2 linked regions of the Prochlorococcus marinus XMU1411 genome follow. The protein of the gene in region 2 interacts with the protein of the main gene of each other region in a pairwise test. Links are inferred from orthologs where the notes say so. Each region holds a gene or a part of one and is shown on either strand. Other genes may lie near its edges.

Evidence for each region.
Region 1: the proteins of gyrB (region 2) and gyrA interact in binary tests that used the Escherichia coli proteins (3 or more experiments, as listed by UniProt). The link is inferred for Prochlorococcus marinus XMU1411 from one-to-one orthologs.

What each region holds. Positions count from the first base shown.
Region 1 is NZ_JAAORI010000003.1:681,810-688,774, forward strand. Bases 1,160-4,343 are described here. They hold gyrA (DNA gyrase subunit A), read left to right. Parts: upstream 1,160-1,544; coding sequence 1,545-4,142; downstream 4,143-4,343. Other genes in these bases: HA145_RS05695 (GuaB3 family IMP dehydrogenase-related protein), read right to left, coding at 1,160-1,365; crtL (lycopene beta cyclase), read left to right, coding at 4,166-4,343. In the rest of the region: more of HA145_RS05695, read right to left, coding at 202-1,159; more of crtL, read left to right, coding at 4,344-5,377; HA145_RS05710 (glycoside hydrolase family 57 protein), read right to left, coding at 5,382-6,965. UniProt on the Escherichia coli protein: A type II topoisomerase that negatively supercoils closed circular double-stranded (ds) DNA in an ATP-dependent manner to maintain chromosomes in an underwound state.
Region 2 is NZ_JAAORI010000006.1:93,053-99,752, forward strand. What follows is about bases 3,635-6,553. They hold gyrB (DNA topoisomerase (ATP-hydrolyzing) subunit B), read right to left. Parts: upstream 6,119-6,553; coding sequence 4,151-6,118; downstream 3,635-4,150. Other genes in these bases: HA145_RS09105 (fluoride efflux transporter FluC), read right to left, coding at 3,635-3,821; HA145_RS09110 (hypothetical protein), read right to left, coding at 3,825-4,154; miaA (tRNA (adenosine(37)-N6)-dimethylallyltransferase MiaA), read left to right, coding at 6,270-6,553. Outside these bases: HA145_RS09090 (alpha/beta fold hydrolase), read left to right, coding at 1-590; HA145_RS09095 (RpoD/SigA family RNA polymerase sigma factor), read right to left, coding at 575-1,576; mgtE (magnesium transporter), read right to left, coding at 1,683-3,083; more of HA145_RS09105, read right to left, coding at 3,453-3,634; more of miaA, read left to right, coding at 6,554-6,700. UniProt on the Escherichia coli protein: DNA gyrase negatively supercoils closed circular double-stranded DNA in an ATP-dependent manner to maintain chromosomes in an underwound state.

The sequences.
Region 1 (6,965 bases), on a different replicon or contig from region 2:
CAGGCAATTCTTTTAAGTGATGATTTCATTACAGATAAAATAATATAAGTAACAAAATATCTAAAAAAGCCCGATTAATCGGGCGATTTAGTGTGTGAGGAGTATGGGGTTTCCCCCATCAATTAATAATAACTCCTAAATAGAAATTTTTTCAATTAAAAACTTAATTCACTAAGGTTTTATACTTTTGCTCTAAATAAACTACTTACCCATCCCAAGCTGCTGAGCTTTTTGATAAACCTTACCCTCTGTAAGAAGAGATGGTGCTATAACTATTTCAACTTCTTGCATTTCTTTAATGTTTTTTGCCCCAAGAGTACTCATTGAGGTTCTAATGGCTCCTAATAAGTTATGTGTCCCATCATCAAGCAAGGCCGGGCCCTTAATTATTCTTTCTAAGGATCCTGAAGAACCAACTTCAATTCTTGTACCCCTAGGCAATACTGGACTTGGAGTAGCCATACCCCAGTGAAATCCTTTACCTGGAGCGTTTGAGGATTTAGCTATTGGGGATCCAATCATTACAGCATCTGCTCCACATGCTAAACATTTACAGATATCTCCGCCCGTCACAATTCCTCCATCACCAATAATAGGAATATAACGACCACTTTCTTGAAAGTAATCATTTCTTGCCGCACTACAATCAGCAATTGCAGTTGCTTGAGGGATTCCAATTCCCAATACTCCTCTTGATGTACATGCCGCTCCAGGTCCTATCCCAACCATTAATCCTGCAACTCCAGCATCCATAAGAAGTTTTGCAACCTCATAAGTAACACAATTACCAGCTATAACTGGGACATTCAAAGATTGGCAGAGATCTTTAATGTTTAAGGTTTCCTTACCTTCCATACCAAGGTGTTCAGTTGAAACAACTGTTCCTTGAAGAAAAAATAAATCTATTTTGGAAGTATTAAGTGTTTCTTTAAACTTAATAGCAGCTTGAGGGGTCCCACTAAAAGCTGCGATACCTCCTCCTTCTTTGACCTCCTTTATTCTTTGTAAAATCAACCCCTCCTTTACAGGTTCACTGTATATCTTCTGCATTAATGGAACAAAATCGTTCTTACCGACTGATGCTATTTGGTTCAATATTTCATCAGGGTTTTCATATCGTGTTTGTATTCCCTCCATATTAATAACCCCTAGGGAACCTAATTTTGTGAGTTCTATAGCCGTATTAACATCGACAACACTGTCCATGGCACTAGCTACTATCGGAACTTCTCTTTTAAAATCACCTAAGGCCCAAGAAGGATCAGTCAAATCGTAATCAATCGTTCTATTACCAGGGACTAAAGCTATTTCATCAATACCATAAGCCCTTCTGACTTTTTTATTTAAACCAAGTTCAATATTCACGGAATTTTTCTTTTATTCTGATTAAATTAACAACTAAAGGGGTAATAAGCCAAGGTTTATTTAAAAACAACAGGTTTTATTTTGATTTGTGTTTAAATGTGAGTATTTGGGAATTAAATAAATCTTTTTTTTTATTCATTATGACAATCAGCGATTATTATTAAAGAAAGGATTTTTGTATGTCTGATATTTTAGATTCTGATAACTCAGGATTAAACGAAGATAACGACCGAATTATTCAGACTGACTTAAGAAATGAGATGTCTCGCTCATACCTTGAGTATGCAATGAGCGTTATAGTTGGTCGTGCTCTTCCAGATGCGAGGGATGGCCTAAAGCCTGTTCATAGAAGAATTCTTTATGCAATGTATGAACTTGGTTTGACTAGCGGGAGACCATACAGAAAATGTGCAAGAGTTGTTGGAGAAGTACTAGGTAAATACCACCCTCACGGTGACACTGCTGTTTATGATGCTTTGGTAAGAATGGCTCAAGATTTTTCCATGAGGATGCCCCTTATAGACGGCCATGGAAACTTTGGTTCTGTAGATAACGACCCTCCTGCAGCAATGAGATATACAGAATCTCGTCTACAGTCTCTTACTGATGAAAGTTTACTAGAGGATATTGAATCAGAAACTGTAGATTTCGCTGATAACTTTGACGGTTCTCAACAAGAGCCAACAGTTTTACCTGCAAGAATTCCTCAGCTACTTTTAAATGGATCATCTGGAATAGCCGTAGGAATGGCAACTAATATTCCTCCCCATAACTTAGGAGAATTAATCAATGGTCTCAAATCAATCATTCAAAACCCTTCTCTTGAAGATAGAGAACTTTTTGAACTAATTAAGGGTCCTGATTTCCCCACGGGTGGCCAAATCTTAGGAAGAGATGGTATCAGAGAAACCTTCAAAACAGGAAGAGGTTCAATAACTATGAGAGGTGTAGCAAATATTGAGCAAATTAAATTAGCTGGCAGAGCAGAAAAAGATGCAGTAATAATTACGGAACTTCCTTTTCAAACTAACAAAGCTGGCTTGATAGAGAGAATTGCAGATTTGGTGAATGAAAAGAAATTAGAAGGTATTTCTGATATTAGAGATGAAAGTGATAGAGATGGTATGAGAATTGTTATAGAGTTAAAAAGGGATGCCTACCCACAAGTTGTATTAAATAATTTATTTAAATTAACACCATTACAAAATAACTTTAGTGCAAATATTCTGGCTTTAGTTAATGGGGAGCCCACAACCCTTTCTCTGCGAAGAATGTTAGATGTATTTCTAGATTTTAGGGTAGAGACAATAAGGCGAAGAACACGATTTTTATTAAAAAAGGCAGAAGAAAGAGATCATATAATTAAGGGTCTTTTATTGGCCTTAGATGCTATGGATGAAATTATAGATCTAATTAGATCAGCAAAAGATTCAATATCAGCTCGAGAAAAATTACAAAAAGATCATGAGTTATCTTCCATACAGGCAGATGCAATATTACAAATGCAATTAAGAAGATTAACAGCTCTCGAAGCCGATAAAATAAAAGCAGAACATGATGAATTAACTCAAAAAATTGCCCAATATCAAAAAATACTAAACAGTAAAGAAAGAATTTATGAAATTATTCTTGAAGAACTTAATAAAATCGATGAAAGATTCTCTTCTCCCAGAAAAACAGAAATATTAGATTTAGGTGGCGGATTAGATGATATTGATCTCATTGCTAATGACAGATCTGTAGTTCTATTAACTGAAGCAGGTTATTTAAAAAGGATGCCTGTTAATGAGTTTGAATCTACCAGTCGTGGATCAAGAGGTAAAGCTGGGACAAAAACCCAAGAAGATGATGATGTTAAATTATTTATAAGCTGCAACGATCATGATAATCTTTTGCTTTTCAGCGATAGAGGAGTAGCTTATGCTCTCCCAGCATATAGAGTTCCTATGAGTAGCAGAACAGCAAAAGGTACTCCATCAGTTCAACTTCTCCCAATTCCAAGAGAAGAAAAAATAACTTCACTAGTTGCCGTCGATTCTTTTGTTGACGATCGTTTTTTATTAATGCTAACCAAGGCTGGCTTTATAAAAAGAACTGCACTTTCTGCTTTTTCAAAAATTCGATCAAATGGATTAATTGCAATTAATCTTGAGGATGGAGATGCCCTAACCTGGGTTCGATTATCAAAAGAAGGAGATAGTGTTCTAATTGGATCAAAAACAGGAATGGCTATTCATTTCAGGCTAGATATTAATGAATTAAGACCACTTGGTAGGACAGCAAGAGGAGTTAAATCAATGAACTTGAGGGGAGGAGATAGTCTGGTTTCCATGGATGTATTAACATCTAATTTGGTTGATCAATTGGCTAAAATTGATGAAATCTCAAAAGAAATTGATGATAATATCGAGGAAAATTCAACAGATGGTCCTTGGGTATTAATAGCTAGTGCATTTGGGCTAGGAAAGAGAGTACCTGTGACCCAATTTAGATTACAAAAAAGAGCAGGAATGGGGCTGAAAGCAATAAAATTCAGAATTAAAAATGATGTACTAGTTTGTTTAAAAGTCCTTGGCGTAGGAGAAGAACTACTTCTAGTAACAGAAAAAGGCGTCATAGTAAGAACAAATGCAGATAAAATTTCTCAACAATCCAGAGCGGCTACTGGAGTAAAATTACAAAGGTTGGATGAAGGTGATCATTTATCAGAAGTGGTATTAGTTCCTCATGAACAAATAGAGGAAAAAGAACAAGTTGGCTCAGGTGAAGAAAATTAAAATAAAAATGGTTAATAAATAAAATGGAAATACTTGATATTTTAATTTTAGGTTCTGGTCCTGCAGCTTTATGTTTAGCTTCTGAATTAGCAAAGCAGGATCTTAAAATAAAGGGAATATCGACCAAATCTCCAAGTGAAAAATGGGAGAATACTTATGGTATTTGGGCATCTGAATTAGAGGAATTAGGATTGGAATCTTTGTTATCTCATAGATGGTGTAAGACAGTTAGTTTTTTTGGAAATGGAGAAAATAAAAAAGGGGATACTCCTACTAAACATAACTACGATTATGGTTTAATAAATCAAGAAGCCTTTCAAAATGAACTTTTAAAAAAATGTAAAGGGATTGAATGGTTGAATGAAACAGCAAAAGAAATTAAAGAAAAAAATAAACTATCTGAGGTAATTTGTTTATCAGGTGTAAGAATAAAGGCGAGGTTAGTTATTGACGCAAGTGGTCATAAAAGTAATTTTGTAAAAAGACCAGTACAAAATGAAATTGCTCAGCAGGCCGCGTATGGAATTGTTGGTAAATTTACATCGCCACCTGTTAATAAGGAACAGTTTGTTTTAATGGATTTTCGTCCAAATCATTTAAACAATAAAGAAAAGTTATCATCTCCTTCCTTTCTGTATGCAATGGATCTTGGAAATGAAACTTTTTTTGTTGAAGAAACATCACTAGCTAGTTATCCTGCTTTATCGCGAGAAAAACTCAAAAAAAGACTTTTTAAAAGACTAGATAGTAAAGGTATCAAGGTGAGTGAAATTTTTCATGAAGAGAATTGCCTTTTCCCAATGAATTTACCCCTCCCATTTAAAAAACAATTTGTACTTGGTTTTGGCGGGGCCGCAAGTATGGTGCATCCTGCATCAGGATATATGATCGGTTCTTTATTAAGGAGGGCTCCACTCCTTGCAGAAAAATTAGCAATCTTTTTAAAAGAACCTCATCTAAGTTCCTTTGAACTAGCAACAAAAGGTTGGGACATCTTATGGCCTTATGAGTTAACGCAAAGGCACAAACTTTACCAATATGGTCTTAGAAGATTAATGAGTTTTGACGAAAGTAGATTAAGAAGCTTTTTCACAAATTTCTTTAGATTATCGACCAATGAATGGGTAGGTTTCCTTACTAATACACTTCCACTTCCAAAACTAATTTATGTAATGAGTAAGATGTTTATAAATTCACCTCTAAAAGTAAAACTAGGAATGCTCAAATTAAATTAGTATTTTATTTACGCCAATCATCAATACTAATATCTGGGAACAACTGATCTTCTTCCTCAATATCTTCAAGAAATTTTAAATTGATATTGGAATGATTTTTAATCATTTCAACTAATTTCCAGAAACGGAATAAGTGTCTTTCTATCCTCTCTTTTGCAAGCTCAGTTGTAGTTCCAGCTCTTAAGATAAAGCTCCAATCAGAAGACTCAGAAAGAAGTAGTTCTCTTGCTGCTTGTTTGAAAAGTCTTAAGGATATGTCATTATGTATATTTTTTGAACATAAAGCAACAAAAGTTGAGCCTGCTTTAGTGATTTCTGGAACGATCCATGCATTTGAATCATTAATCCAGTAATTATGGTAACCACCTTGTCCCCAGCTTGATGGCGACGGATCACAAATCTGAAGATTTGGCTTTTGAAGTAAGAATTCTTTTAAAGTTGTAAGCTTAATTGAATATTTACTAGAATTCTTTAAAATATTTTCAATAAAACAAGGTCCTTCATACCACCAATGTCCAAATAACTCGGCATCAAAAGGAGCTACCAATAAGGGATTAAAGGAAGAGGATAAAGTTATTTTTTCTAATTGTTTTGATCTCGCTAGAAGATAAGCATCAGCATGTTCTGCTGCCTTCTCTTTGGCTTCATTTTCTAAATAAAACTCCTTTTTCCCTAATGGAACTTTTTCATCAGTAATCTTATGAAACTTTAAACCTAAAGGTCTTTTGGTTGAAATACCCTTCTCTTGAAGCTTAGAAATAGGCAACTCCCAGCCCAAATCTTTATGAAATTCTCTATAAACTCTGTCTCCCGGGAATCCATCCTTAGCAGACCAAACGGGCAAGGTTGACTCACTATCTCTTCCGAAAAAAGCAACTCCTTTTTTAGAGCAGATTGGTGCGTAAACACCATACCTAGGCCTTGGAGTGGCATTTAAAATTCCATGTCCATCTAAAATCGCATATCTAATACCAGAATTAAATAGTAATTCATCCAAATTTTCATAATATGCACATTCAGGCAACCAAATACCTAAGGGTTTAGTTCCAAGAATATTTTCATGGCTCTTGATGGCTGTATTAATTTGTCCATTAACAGTTTCAGGGTTCTCCCTTAGAATTGGGAGATATCCGTGTGTTGCTGCACAAGTAAGAATATCCAAATTTCCAGAATTATTTAAAATTCTAAACTTCTCAATTAAATTTCCAGAACATTTTTGCCAATATAAGTATTTGTCATTAAGATTTTTTATTAAAAATGTAGAAGCACTTTTATCTTCTTCTGGCAGTTCGTTTAAGAAATCATTCCTTGTTTTAATCCAGCTTGGGAAAGTTTCCTGAATTTGTTTATTACTTAGAAGTGATAATAATGTTGGAGACAAACTAATAGTAAGTTTTGTATTAAAAGGATTTTCATCTCTGGAAGTTTCTATTGATTGAAGTAGTGGTATGTAACATTCCAATATCGCCTGAAATAACCAATCCTCTTCTAACGAGTTTTTTTCATTTTTTCTGACATAAGGAAGATGAGCATGTAAAACTATCGCTAACTGGCCTAAAAAATTTTTTTTGGGGTATTGCCCATTCAT
Region 2 (6,700 bases):
TTTACTTAGTTGGAAACTCAATTGGTGGTGTTATTGCATTGAAAGCTGCTGAAATTCTCAAAGATAAATGTAAGGGAGTGATTTTGATTGATTGCGCACAAAGAACTATGGATGATAAACGTTTAAAAAAAAGTGATATATTAATGAATCTACTTAGACCCGTTCTTAAAACGATAGTAAGACAAAGAATAATTAGTAACACACTTTTTACGAGAGCTGCCAATCCAAAAGTTATTAAGAAAATACTTGAACAAGCTTACCCGTCCAAAAAAAATATCGATGAAGAGTTAATTGAAATATTATATCAACCCTCACAAAGACAAAACTCCAAAGAAGCATTTCGTGGCTTTATTAACTTATTTGATGACTATCTCGCTACAGATCTTTTTGATAAAATTGAACCTCCCATCCAATTGATTTGGGGAGAAAAAGATCCTTGGGAATCCTTAGGTGAAGCTAAAGAGTGGAAGAAAAAATTCACGAATATAAAGCGGTTAGATATTATCGAAGGTGCTGGACATTGTCCGCACGATGAAGAACCTGAAAAAACAAATCAGTTAATTCTTGAATTTATTCAAGAAACAAAATAGGCTTCTACGTTATCACTAAGTCTTCTCAAACCTCTGAGTCCATCTCTTTCTAGATTTCTAACTCGGTCCCTACTTATTCCAAGTACCCTACCTATACCTGTAAGAGACATTGGTTCATCACCATCCATCCCATATCTCATTCTTAAAACTCTACATTGGAGATCTGGTAATTGATGCAAAAGAGAATGAAGATCTCCTCTCATACAATCCATCTCTATCTGTTCGTCTGGCAAGTCCTCACCACCTGCTAGTAAATCTAATAAGACAGTATCTTCACCATCTCCAACTTTTGTTTCAAGACTAACTGGCTGCCCTGCCTTGCACATCAAATCTTTTACATCATCTTCAGGAAGCTCTACATATTTAGCAAGTTCACTAACTGTAGGAGTCCTAGACATTTCTTGACTCAACTCTCTTTGACCTTTTTTTAATTTATTTAACATCTCGGTTATGTGAATTGGTAACCTTATTGCCCTGCTTTTTTCCGCTATTGCTCTAGTAATACCTTGTCTAATCCACCAGTATGCATATGTAGAAAACTTATAACCTCTTGCGGGATCAAATTTTTCTACACCCCTTACTAATCCTATAGTTCCTTCTTGTATTAAATCTAATAATTCCATGTTTCTTTTTGTATATTTTTTTGCAACACTAACCACTAATCTTAAATTAGCTGCGACCATCCGTTCTTTAGCCCTCTGACCAGCTCTCAATCTTTTTTTGATTACGGAAGTAGATAAATTTAATTTATTTGATAATTCCTCTATAGTTGGTTTATCTCCTGTTAATTCAATAATTTCTAATTCTGCTCTTTCGACTTGCATATATTCTTGCACCTGTCTTCCAAGCGTAATTTCCTGCTCATGAGAAAGAAGTGGAACTCTGCCGATATCCCTTAAATAGGATCTGACAAGGTCGACATCATTAGAGGCTTTTAAACTTGATATTGTCGCTAGTTTATTCTCACTTAATGTTTCAGAAGACATGAAAGTTGAATGTTGTTTTGTAAACAATACCATTAAGAATTGTAAAGTTAAACAAAAAAATCCACAAATTTACAAAAATGAGTACAACTACCTAGTCAATTTTAGTTTAAGAAGAACTTAACAGCCATTTTGCTGTACTTAGATAAATAAATACACCTGCAATATCAGTGACAGTTGTTATAAAAGGAGAGGACATTAAAGCTGGGTCTAATCTCATTTTATGAAACAACAAAGGGAGGATAGCTCCAGTAGTTGCAGCTAAAGTCGTTATAGAAATTAAACTTATCCCTACCGCAGAGGCTATTAAATAGCCTTCTCCTTGCCACCAAGCGAAAGGAAATACCACAAGCATCATCAAAATACCCAAAAGAGCTCCAGTTACGGCCTCTTTAAAAACTGCTTTTATAGCTCCAAGAGACTTTAATTTTTGAGTACTTAAACCTCTTATAACGACAGTTGAACTTTGAGCCCCAACATTTCCACCAGTGCCTATGAGCAAAGGAATAAATGCAGCAAGCAAAACTATTTCTCTTAAAATTTGATCATTCATCGCTATAACTTTTGTAGTCAAACCATTGGCTAAAACTAAAATTAATAACCATAATATTCTTCTTCGAGCCATCGTAAACAAACTACTTTGAAAATAATCATCTTCATCTCCAGATTGAACTGCTCCCGCTGCATAAATATCTCTTGTTGCTTCTTGCTCTATGACATCAATTAAATCATCGACAGTTACTATCCCAACAAGTCTTTTTTCTTTGTCAACAACTGGAAGCGCTAAGAAATCATATCTTTGTATTGCTCTTGCTACCTCTTCTTGATTCGTATTCGTAGAAATATTTACCACATCTTTTGTCATAACATCTCCAATTGGCTTAGATGGATCAGCAGTTACAAGATCTCTTAAAGAGAGAATACCAGTCAAATGTCTTTCTTTATCCGTAACATATAGGCTGTAAATCGTCTCTGTAAAAGGAGCTCTCTTTCGGACTAAAGAAAGAGCCTCAGCTGCCGTTTGCATCTCTTTAAGGTCTATAAATTCAGTTGTCATTAATCTTCCAGCAGTTTCAGGCTCATAACCTAGTAATTCAGCTGTTACTTTCCTTTCCCCAGGGCTTAGAGCAGACAAAAATTTTCTTACAACTTTTGCAGGTAATTCATCAAATAGTTGAACCCTATCATCAGGAGACATTTTCTCTACTATTTCCAAAACTTCTCCCGAACGAAGTCTGTCTAATAAAGTTTGCTGAACTATTGGATCTAAATATTCATAAACTTCAATTGCCTCATTTTTCTTTAACAATCGAAATGCCAATGCCTGCAATATTAATGGAAGGCTGCCAATTGCATCTGCAATATCAACTGGTTGGGAAGGCTCTAAAAGTAATTTTGCCTCATCATAATTTCCAGCGACGAGTAATTCTTCAAGTTGAATAGTAATATTTTCTCTAGTACTTAGATCTGAAGATAATGATGCAATCTTTTCAAGATTATTTTCATTCATAAATATAATCCCTTGTCAAAGTAACAAAACCATTATATGAAATCTAATTAATTTTTCTACTTATCCAATAGCCGAAACACATTGTTAGTAAGTTTATAATAATAATCAAATTAAAAAATATTATAAATTTGATCAAACCTCCTTGAATAAAAACTTGATACAAAAAAAATATAAATCCGCTAAAGGACGTAAAACACGAAAAAAAACCACTTAACAAAATTTTTTCTTTCGCGTAACTTAATCTTTTTGCAATAACAAATCCAAAAAGTAATGATCCAATTATTGAAACAATAAAATTATTATTAATAAAAATCCTGAAAAAACTGGCTAAAAAACAAGCTAAAAGAATATAGATATAACTTTTTTTTTTCATGTTATAATTTGCACCAAATAATAACCTAAATAAAAGCAAAAAAAGGAAACTATTATTACCTCAAAATAGTGAAAAAATAAACGAAATAATTTCCTCTTCTTTAATAAAATAAATAGTTGATATATAAAAGAAGAAAATGTGCTAAAACATCCTAAAAAACCAGTATAAAATAAAAATAATATCTTATTATTTACAAAATTAAATGCTACTAAAATTCCCAAAAAAAAGGATGATAGAAAATTGACTATGGAAGTATTTTGAATATCAAATCCTATATTAATTTTTAAATGTTTTTGTATAAATATCCTTGTTATTAATCCAAAAGTACTCCCAAATAAAATAATAATAATTGAGGTAAAATCCAAGATTTACATTTTTATCCAGCCTTTTAAAATCTTATTAGGATCGTCTAAAAATTTATTAGATGCTAACTCCACCCTTACCCAAATTTCACTTTCATTGACTTTCCAATTTCGTAAAATTGATAAGGTTGTTCCCATTTCAAGAACTGTTAGTTCTTTAGCATTAAGTTCAGGAAAAGAATAAAGAGAAGTGTTTGATGACAAGATAATTTCTTTGGCAGTTTTAGGAAAATCATTTTGATTTAAGCTTTTTTGAATCCCACCAGCAGGTAATGTAATTGGAGCAATTAATGCAAAAATAATTAAGCAACAATTCTTAAGCAGATTATTAATCATATATCTAAAGTAGCCAGATCTAAGTTACCGCTATGAGTTTCAATAAATTCTCTTCTTGGTGCAACTTTATCTCCCATTAAAATATTAAATATTCTGTCAGCTTCGAGTGCATCCTCAATTTCAACCCTTTTCATCATTCTAGTTTGAGGATTCATAGTTGTATCCCACAATTGTTTTGGCATCATTTCACCTAATCCCTTAAATCTTTGAATATTATAATTTGCGTTTTCTCCAAAACTTGTAATTGTATCCTTTAATTGATTCTCGTTATAACAGTATTTATGATTTTTACCTCTTTCAACTTTATAGAGAGGAGGACACGCAATATATATGAAACCTTTCTCAACAAGTTCCCTTTGATATCTATAAAAAAATGTCAATAATAAAGTTCTTATATGAGCACCGTCAACATCAGCATCCGTCATAATTACTACCCTGTGATATCTCAAAGAACTAATATCAAATTCCTCTCCCTTGATTCCTAATCCTAGAGCAGTTATTAATGACTGAATTTCAGTATTTTTATATATTTTAGTATCATCAGTTTTTTCAATATTAAGAATTTTACCTCTTAGAGGCAAAATAGCTTGAAATTTTCTATCTCTGCCTTGTTTAGCAGACCCTCCCGCAGAATCTCCCTCAACAATATAAATTTCTGATTCTGAGGGATCTCTAGAACTACAATCTGCTAATTTACCAGGCAAAGTTGAACTTTCTAGGACACTTTTTCTTCTAACTAATTCTCTAGCCCTTCTTGCAGCTTCTGCTGCATTAAATGATTGGATTGCTTTTTCAAGAATTAAATCTAAAATCCCAGGATTAAATTCCATATACTTTGTGAGAGCTTCCCCAATAAGAGAATCAACAATTCCTCTTACTTCAGTATTCCCTAATTTAGTTTTTGTTTGTCCCTCAAATTCGGGATCTGGAACTTTAACTGATAAAACTACGGTCAATCCCTCTCTGATATTTTCTCCGGCTAAATTTTTTTCAATATCTTTTCTTTTACCTCTTTTTTTAGCGAGATTATTGAATGTTCTTGTCAAAACTGTCTTTAATCCCTCAATATGAGTACCTCCATCAATAGTTCTAATATTATTTGCAAAACCTAAAATATTATCTGAATATACATCTGAACACCATTGCAAAGCTGCTTCTACGTATACGTTTTCTTTTTGTGAGTCAACATAAATTATCTCAGGATGTATAGAATCCTTTTCTGCATTCATGTATTGAACATATTCTTTAATGCCACCTTCATATAAATAAATTTCTTCTTTGAAAGAACCATCTGATAATTGATTTCTCTCATCTCTAAAAACAATTTTTACACCACCATTAAGATAAGCTAATTCTCTTAACCTAGATGAAAGAAGAGCATATTCAAATTCTATTCCTCCAGAAAAAATCGTTTTATCGGGTTTAAAACAAATAGTGGTGCCCTTTCTAGAAGGCTTAATAGTTTGCTTTTTATTTTGCAATTCACCCTTCGAAACACCTTTTTCAAATCTTTGATTAAACTCACTGCCATCTCTATAAACAGTAACATTAACCCATTCACTTAAAGCGTTAACTACAGATATACCTACTCCATGCAAGCCACCTGAAACTTTATAACCTCCACTTCCGAATTTACCACCTGCGTGAAGGACAGTCAGTACAGTTTCTAGAGCACTTTTCCCAGTTCTTGGGTGAATATCTGTTGGAATACCCCGTCCATTATCAGAGATCAAAGCAGATCCATCTGCTCGAAGAACTATTTCTATATGATCGCAATGTCCTGCAAGGGCTTCATCTACTGAGTTATCAACGACCTCATATACCAAATGATGCAAACCTCTGGGACCTGTAGAACCAATGTACATTCCAGGACGTTTACGAACAGGCTCTAACCCTTCTAAAACCTGAATCTGTTCTGCACCATAATCATTAGAGATTTTATTAGATCTTTTGTCCTCGCTCATTTAATATAAAAAAAATATTAAAACTTTTAAAATGTTATTTTTAAAAGGTCTTTCATTAAACTTACCACTGCAATAAGAGAAAGGCTCGAAGTCTATGGAAAATTTAATTTCTTTCATTATATAGCGAATAGATTTTTCTTCAGAAATTAATATGTCTTCTTATCAACCTCATGTAATAGTTTTAATTGGGCCCACTGCAAGTGGTAAAACTGAATTAGCTATTCAAATTGCAGAATATTTTAAAACTCGAATTCACAATATAGATTCAAGACAAATCTATAAGTCTATGGATATAGGAACAGCCAAACCATCTGAAAATCAGCAAAAAAAAATAAAGCATTACTTAATAGATATTGAAGAACCGATTAACCCAATTAATGTTAAAAAATTTCAAGAAATTGCTCAAAAATCAATCAACAGAGAAATTAAACAAAAAAATTTACCCTTTCTTGTTGGAGGAAGTGGTTTGTATATGAATTCAATCACAAAAGGTTTTTTTGTACCCAATGTCCCTCCTCAAAATCATTTGAGAAGTCAATTAGAAGAACTTGGTCAAAAAAAATGTTGGGAAATTTTAAAGAA